Regions from separate parts of the Amycolatopsis umgeniensis genome, predicted to be linked through region 2. Evidence: riboswitches for the same ligand, from Rfam matches in the RefSeq annotation. Region 2 holds a riboswitch; each other region holds the start of a gene.

Region 1 (2,258 bases), 3.4 Mb from region 2:
CGTCCTGCCCCCAGCCACGCGACTGCCCCTGTGCCTTGCGCACCTTCCACGGCGGCATCCCCAGCTCGCCCGCCATCTGGTTCGGGTTCCCCCGGCCCGCGCCGGACACCCGCGCGATCGTCCGGACGGCGTCGGCGAGAGCGTCCGCGACCAGCACGTGCGGAACGCCCAGCTGCATCGCCCAGCGCAGTGACTCCAGCGCCGCAGCCTTGTCGCCGGCGACGGCCTTCTCGGCGACGGCGAACCCGTTCACATCCGCGCGGCCCCGGTGGTAGCGGCGGACCGCCTGTTCGTCGACAGTTCCCCCGGCATCCGCGACGAGTTGGGTCGCGGCCGACGACAACTCCCGCAGATCCGAGCCGACGGCGTCGATCAGCGCGAGCACGGCCGCACCGTCGATCTTTCCGCCGACCCGCCGGACCTCGTTGCGGACGAAGGATTCCCGCTCGGCGGCCTTGGTCAGCTTCGGGCACTCGACGACCTCGGCCCCGGCCTTCTTCAGCGCACCGGGAAGCGCCTTCGCCGCCTTGCTCCGGCCACCTCCGCTGTGCACGACAACGAGCACGATGCCTTCGGCGGGCGCCTTGACGTAGGCCATCACCCCGTCGGAGAGCTCCTGCGAGATGTCGTGCGCGGACTCGAGGACGATCACCCTGCCCTCGGCGAACAGGGAGGGGCTGACCATCTCCGCGAGCGCCGGCACTGTGAGGTCCGACACCCGGATCCGGGTGAGATCCGCCGTCGGGTCGGCCGCTTTGGCCGCGTCCGAAGCGCCGCGGACCGCGCGTTCGATCAGCAGCTCTTCCTCACCGAGAACCAGGACCAGCGGCGATGGGGCGGAAGCTTGCGTCGTCACGGACACGATCCTGCCATTCGTCCTCTCGTGTGCTTTGTCCGGTGATGTGTTCAGGGCACGGTGGCCCCACCGGAGGCTCATGTCGTACGGTGTTGGCGAGGCGACGCGATCATTCGCGTGCCGACAATCGAATACCGCTCATCCAGAGGGGCAGAGGGAACGGCCCGATGAAGCCCCGGCAACCGGCGTCAGCCTGTCATCCCGCGATCGCGGGGTAGCTGACGAACACGGTGCCAATTCCGGCCCGCCATGGCGGGGCAGATGAGGAAGGAACCTCGCGATGACCGCAACCCTCGGCACGACCTCCACCACCAAGACCCCGGATCTCGGACCGGCCGTCGAACTGGTGTCGAAGGAAGAGGGACACCGGCAGCCGCTCGCCCCCGAATTCGTTTCCGCCGAGGACTTCTCGCCGCTCGAGGTCGCCTACGACTTCGGCCGCGTCCGCCGCGAAGACATCGAAGCCGGGCCGAAGAACATCTGGCGCTACAAGAAACTCCTTCCCGTTCCGTCGAACGTCGAAGAAATCCCCAACACCGAACCCGGCGCCACCAGGCTCATCCAAGCCGACAGGCTCGCGAAGGCGTTGGGCGTCAAGAAGGTCTGGGTCAAGGACGACACCGGCAACCCGACCCACTCGTTCAAGGACCGCGTGGTCGCCGTCGCACTGGCCGCCGCGCGCGAGTTCGGGTTCGACGTGCTCGCCTGTCCGTCGACCGGCAACCTGGCCAACGCTGTCGCCGCCGCAGCGGCGCGCGCCGGCTGGCGGTCGGTCGTGCTGATCCCGAAGACCCTCGAGCGCGCCAAGATCCTCACCACCGCCGTGTACGACGGCGACCTCATCGCTGTCGACGGCAACTACGACGACGTGAACCGGCTCGCCACCCAGCTCGCCGCCGAGCAGGAGAGCTGGGCGTTCGTCAACGTGAACGTCCGGCCCTACTACTCGGAAGGCTCCAAGACGCTGGCCTTCGAGGTCGCCGAACAGCTCGGCTGGCGGCTTCCCTCCCAGATCGTCGTGCCGATCGCCTCCGGTTCCCAGCTCACCAAGGTGGACAAGGGTTTCCGTGAGTTCGGCCAGCTCGGCCTCGTCGACGAGACGCCGTACAAGGTGTTCGGCGCGCAGGCCACCGGCTGCTCGCCCGTCTCCGCGGCGTTCCGCGCGGGCCACGACGTCGTCCAGCCGGTCAAGCCGGACACGATCGCCCGCTCGCTGGCGATCGGCAACCCGGCCGACGGCCCTTACGTCCTCGACGTGGTCAACCGCACCGGCGGCTCGATCGAAGACGTCACCGACGAAGAGGTCGTCGAGGGCATCCGGCTGCTCGCCCGCACCGAAGGCGTCTTCACCGAGACCGCCGGCGGGGTCACTGTGGCGACGGCCAAGAAGCTCATCGAGACC
Region 2 (2,258 bases):
GTCGCCGTTCCCGTCGTGCTCCACCTGCTCGCCGAACTGCCGTCGCTGACCAGCGGTCTCGTAATGGTCCAGACCGAGGTCGCGGACCGGATGGCGGCCGGCCCGGGAAGCCGGACCTACGGCGTGCCCAGCGTCAAGCTCGCGTGGTACGGCAAGGCGCGCAAGGTCGCCGCCGTGCCCCGCGCGGTGTTCTGGCCGGTTCCGAATGTGGACTCCGCGCTGGTCGCTTTCGAACGGGGCGACGACGTGGTGTCGTCGGTGAGCCGGGAGCGGTTGTTCGCGGTGGTCGATGCCGCCTTCTCGCAGCGGCGGAAGACTTTGCGCGCGGCATTGGCCTCCTGGGCCGGCTCCGCCGAACGCGCGGGGGAGTTGCTTGAGAAGGCGGGAATCGACCCCAAGACTCGCGGAGAGCAGTTGGACGTTCATCAGTTCGCCCGGATCGCCGCGGCGACCGACTGATCATCGGGCGGCCATGACCGTCTCGCAGGGTGGCATGGCGCCGCGTCAGGGAACGGTTTTCCACCTGTCGCAGGTGTGACCGGGGCCGCCCGGAAGCGAGTTGGTCAAGGTCAGCACGGACGCATAAATCCTCTTCTCGATCTGTACCGGCCTCGCCCCGTCTTAGCAGGCAGCGGCCCTGTTTCGGCGAGAGACCAGCTGCAGTCTTCTCATAATATGGACCGCAGTTCCTGTATGATGGACGCGACCAGACGTGTGATCTGCGCCTACGTGCTTGCTTTCATCCAGTGGGATCGGTTTTACTCAGTGAGCCATCCCGAGCGACTGAGAGACCTGGCTCGCCGAAGTCGCAGCAACCACCCTCCACAGGGCAGGTGCTACCGCCAGGACCGATGGAGGCTGTGCCTAATGAACAGGGTCACCCACCCGCTCCTGCTGACCAGGCGACGTGTAGTCGACGAAGGTCGCCGCACGGTAAGTGCGTGTCGACGCTCAACCGTTACTGCCTGAGTCTTTTCCCTTACCTCTGAAACCCGTCCGCTCTGGACGGGCACTCGGTGACGGTTGGCGCGCTCGAAAGAAGCAGCGCCCCATTTGCATGGAGCCCTTCGTGATCACTGTCGAAAACTTGTCCAAGTCCTTTCCCCTCAACGGAAATCCCGTCGTCGCCCTGCGCGATGTCAGCGTGGACATCCAAGCCGGCTCCCTGTTCGGAGTCGTCGGTCCGGCCGGCTCCGGCAAGTCGACCCTCGCTCGTTGCATCGGGCTTCAGGAGCGTCCTGACCGGGGCGTCGTCCGCCTAGACGGCCTCAACACCGGGACCCTGGACGGACGCCGTCTGCGGGAAATCCGCCGGCAGGTCGGTGTCGTGAGCACCAAGCCGGAGTTGCTCGCCGAGCGCACCATCGCCGGCAATATCGCGTCTCCTCTCGAACAACTCGGCCTCGACGGGCCGCAGCGTCGCAACCGGGTCGGCAACCTGCTCGATCTGGTCGGGCTCACGCCTCGAGCCGGGCAGCGGCCGGGTGAGCTGTCCGAGGGGCAGCTGCGCCGGGTCGCCATCGCCAAGGCGCTGGCCGCTGGACCGTCCGTGCTGCTGGCCGACGACCCGACAGCGGGTGTGCAGCCCGAGGAGTCCGGCGCGGTCCTGACCGTGCTCGACCGTGCGCGTGCCGAACTCGGGGTCACCGTGCTGCTCACCACTCCTGACGCCGGCGTGGTCCGCCGTGTCTGCGACGACGTCGCGTTCCTGGAGGCCGGGGCGATCATCGAACGCGGAACCGTGCTCGACCTGGTCTCGGACCCGAACAGCCGGACCGCGCAGGCGCTGCTGCCCTCGATCGAGACCGGACGGGCACAGGCCTCGAAGTACGATCGCGCGGTGGACGTCGTGCTCGTCGGGTTCGCGTCGGTCGGTGCGCTACTTCCTGAAGCGGCCGGTCGTTTCGACGTCGAGCTCGCCACCATCGGAGGCGGCCTGACCCGGATCGGCGACACGCCCGTCGGCCGATTCCGTCTCGGCGTGCGCGGTGAGCGCGCGGATGCCGCACTCGCCTGGATCGCCGAACGTGGCGGCCACGTGACCCACCCGGTCCGTGGACCGCAGGGCGTCGCTGCTTGATTCCTCCACGAACGGGCCGCTCCGGACGAATTCGTCCAGGGCGGCCCGTTTGCGTCTGACTCGTCCTGTTCTCTTTCTCCTGGTGGCAGCACAAGTGGAGCGGGCACGTAGGCTTGAGGCGTGCTCGCCGTCGTACCGCCCCCAGTCACCGTCAGGGTTCCCGCCAAGGTCAACCTGC
Region 3 (2,258 bases), 1.5 Mb from region 2:
ATCAGTTACTCGTCGTGACCACGTCCGACGCCCGTGACGCGGCCGAACGACGCCTCCGGGCCGTCGACCGGGCCGGACGCCTCGCCAGGTGGAAGGGCGAATCCGGCCAGTAGGTCACGAACCCGCACCAGCTGTTCGTCGGTTGATCTCAGAAAATTCTTCCCATTTGTACTCCTTTTGGATTACTTTCCCCGCAATCGACTCCATCGAATGGGTGAGTGTCACGGGGTGAGGAGTACACACGGTGACGAAACTTCCTGCACGGTTCGCCGGTCTGGGGGCCGCCGCTGTTCTCGTCGGGGTGGTTTTCTCCGCGCCGGCCGCGGCCGCGGGCGCGTTCCCGGCGTTCGGATTGCCGTTCGACACGGGCCAGTCGGTCTACTCGGCGGGGATCCACTCGGACAACGGGACCTCCGGTGTGAAGAACGCCATCGACTTCAGCCCGGGGGACAAGACCGTTCGTGCCCCGCTGGCGGGCACTGTCCGGATCCAGCACTGCGACGGCGGCGACTGGGTGACCGTCGACCACGACGGCGGCTGGCGCACCGGGTACTACCACATGGAGGGCATTTCGGTCACCGACGGCCAGCGGGTCGTCCCCGGCGACGCCCTCGGCCGGACCGGCAACGCGCTGCCCTGCGGTGGCAGCAGCACCGGCGCCCACGTGCACTTCACCCTGTGGACCTTGCCCACGGCCGCCGCCAAGGGCGGTGACTCGCGCGACTTCGGCGTCGGCGCGGGCAACTGGAACGGCATGTCGTACGACGAGGTCGCGACCAAGGTCGCCGAGGCCTACGGCGAGGCCGTCGACGGCAAGACCTTCGGCGGCTGGCGGTTCGCCGCGGGCACCGATCAGTACTCGGGGTCCGCGACCGAGGTCTCCTCGCGTTCCGTCATCCCGCTCCCCGGCCGATTCCGCGTCTGACCTCCCGTTGCCCGGCGCGGCGCGGCGCCGGGCAACGGTTCTCCTCGGCGACGGAACGCGTGACCGGCGTCTCAACATCCGGACAAGGGGTGGCTCGATCGCCGGTGCATCCGCTAACTTCGTCCGTAGGTCACGAGTGTCAGCGTCAAGCCCCGGCTAGCTGACCGGCAACCCTCCTTCCGCGGTGGGGTGCCCCGGGTGAGGACCTGGCGCGTCGCGTGGTGCGGCGGGCAAGCGCGGGATCCTCGTCGGGTCCCCAGGCCCGGAGGATGACGATGACTCTCGCTCTCGAACGCACCAGCACCCCCGCCTCTGTCGTGGAAACCGTTGCCACGCGGGAAATCCCGGCGGTCGCGTGTGCCGATCTGCGGGTCCCGCTGGTCACCGGCGGCGACATCGGCTACGCCAACCTCGACCACGCGGCGAGCGCTCCGTGTCTGGACAAGGTGCGCGACGCCGTCGACGAGTTCCTTCCCTGGTACGCCAGCGTCCACCGCGGCGCCGGGTTCGCCTCGCAGGTCTCCACCAAGCTCTACGAGCGCACGCGCGGAATCCTGCGGGACTTCGTCGACGCGCGGTCGACCGACACCGTCGTGTTCACCCGCAACACCACCGATTCCTTCAACCTTCTCGCCCGCAGCCTGCCGAAGCACACGTCGGTCGTCGTGTTCGACACCGAGCACCACGCCGCGCTGCTGCCGTGGAAGGGTCCGAACGTCCGTCGGGTTTCCACGCCGCGCACCCGCCTCGCCGCGGTGTCCGCTGTGGACGAAGCGCTCGCGGACTGCCCTCAGGGCCCGAGGCTGGTCGTCCTCACCGGCGCGTCCAACGTGACCGGGGAACTGTTGCCGGTCAAGGAGATCGCCGCCGTCGCGCGACGGCACGGCGCCCGGATCGCGCTCGACGCCGCGCAGCTCGCGCCGCACCGCGCGATCTCCTTGCGCAAACTGGACGTCGACTACATCGCGATCTCGGGACACAAGCTGTACGCGCCCTTCGGAGCCGGCGCGCTGATCGGTCGCGCCGACTGGCTGCGCGCCGCCCAGCCGTACCTCGCCGGCGGCGGCGCGACGAAGCTCGTCACGCGCGACTCCGAAGAGCTCGGTGTGGTCTGGAACGCCGGCGCCGAGCGGCACGAAGCCGGTTCCCCCAACACCGTCGGCGTCTACGCGCTCGGCGTCGCCTGCGAGACGCTGGCCGGGAACTGGGACGCGATCGTCGCCCACGAGGACGAGCTGCTGGCGCGGCTGCGTCGCGGTCTCGCCGGTGTCCCCGGTTTCGCCGAGCTGCGGCTGTTCGACGCGCCCGTCGACAGGGTCGGCACGCTGAGCTT

Evidence for each region. Region 2 has a riboswitch for S-adenosylmethionine ahead of HDA45_RS14965 (ATP-binding cassette domain-containing protein). Riboswitches for the same ligand answer to the same signal wherever they lie in the genome.
Region 1: linked by a shared signal. The riboswitch ahead of thrC (threonine synthase) and the one ahead of HDA45_RS14965 (ATP-binding cassette domain-containing protein) in region 2 are both predicted to bind S-adenosylmethionine.
Region 3: linked by a shared signal. The riboswitch ahead of HDA45_RS07645 (aminotransferase class V-fold PLP-dependent enzyme) and the one ahead of HDA45_RS14965 (ATP-binding cassette domain-containing protein) in region 2 are both predicted to bind S-adenosylmethionine.

Annotation. Positions count from the first base shown of each region.
Region 1 is NZ_JACHMX010000001.1:6,709,585-6,711,842, reverse strand. Features, by position in the region: gene holA (DNA polymerase III subunit delta) at 1-856, opposite strand, end outside; SAM riboswitch class I at 992-1,124, shown strand; gene thrC (threonine synthase) at 1,137-2,258, shown strand, end outside.
Region 2 is NZ_JACHMX010000001.1:3,273,764-3,276,021, reverse strand. Features, by position in the region: gene rsmA (16S rRNA (adenine(1518)-N(6)/adenine(1519)-N(6))-dimethyltransferase RsmA) at 1-459, shown strand, start outside; SAM riboswitch class I at 768-858, shown strand; gene HDA45_RS14965 (ATP-binding cassette domain-containing protein) at 1,070-2,080, shown strand; gene HDA45_RS14960 (4-(cytidine 5'-diphospho)-2-C-methyl-D-erythritol kinase) at 2,201-2,258, shown strand, end outside.
Region 3 is NZ_JACHMX010000001.1:1,741,485-1,743,742, reverse strand. Features, by position in the region: gene HDA45_RS07655 (potassium/proton antiporter) at 1-113, shown strand, start outside; gene HDA45_RS07650 (peptidoglycan DD-metalloendopeptidase family protein) at 245-925, shown strand; SAM riboswitch class IV at 1,054-1,168, shown strand; gene HDA45_RS07645 (aminotransferase class V-fold PLP-dependent enzyme) at 1,201-2,258, shown strand, end outside.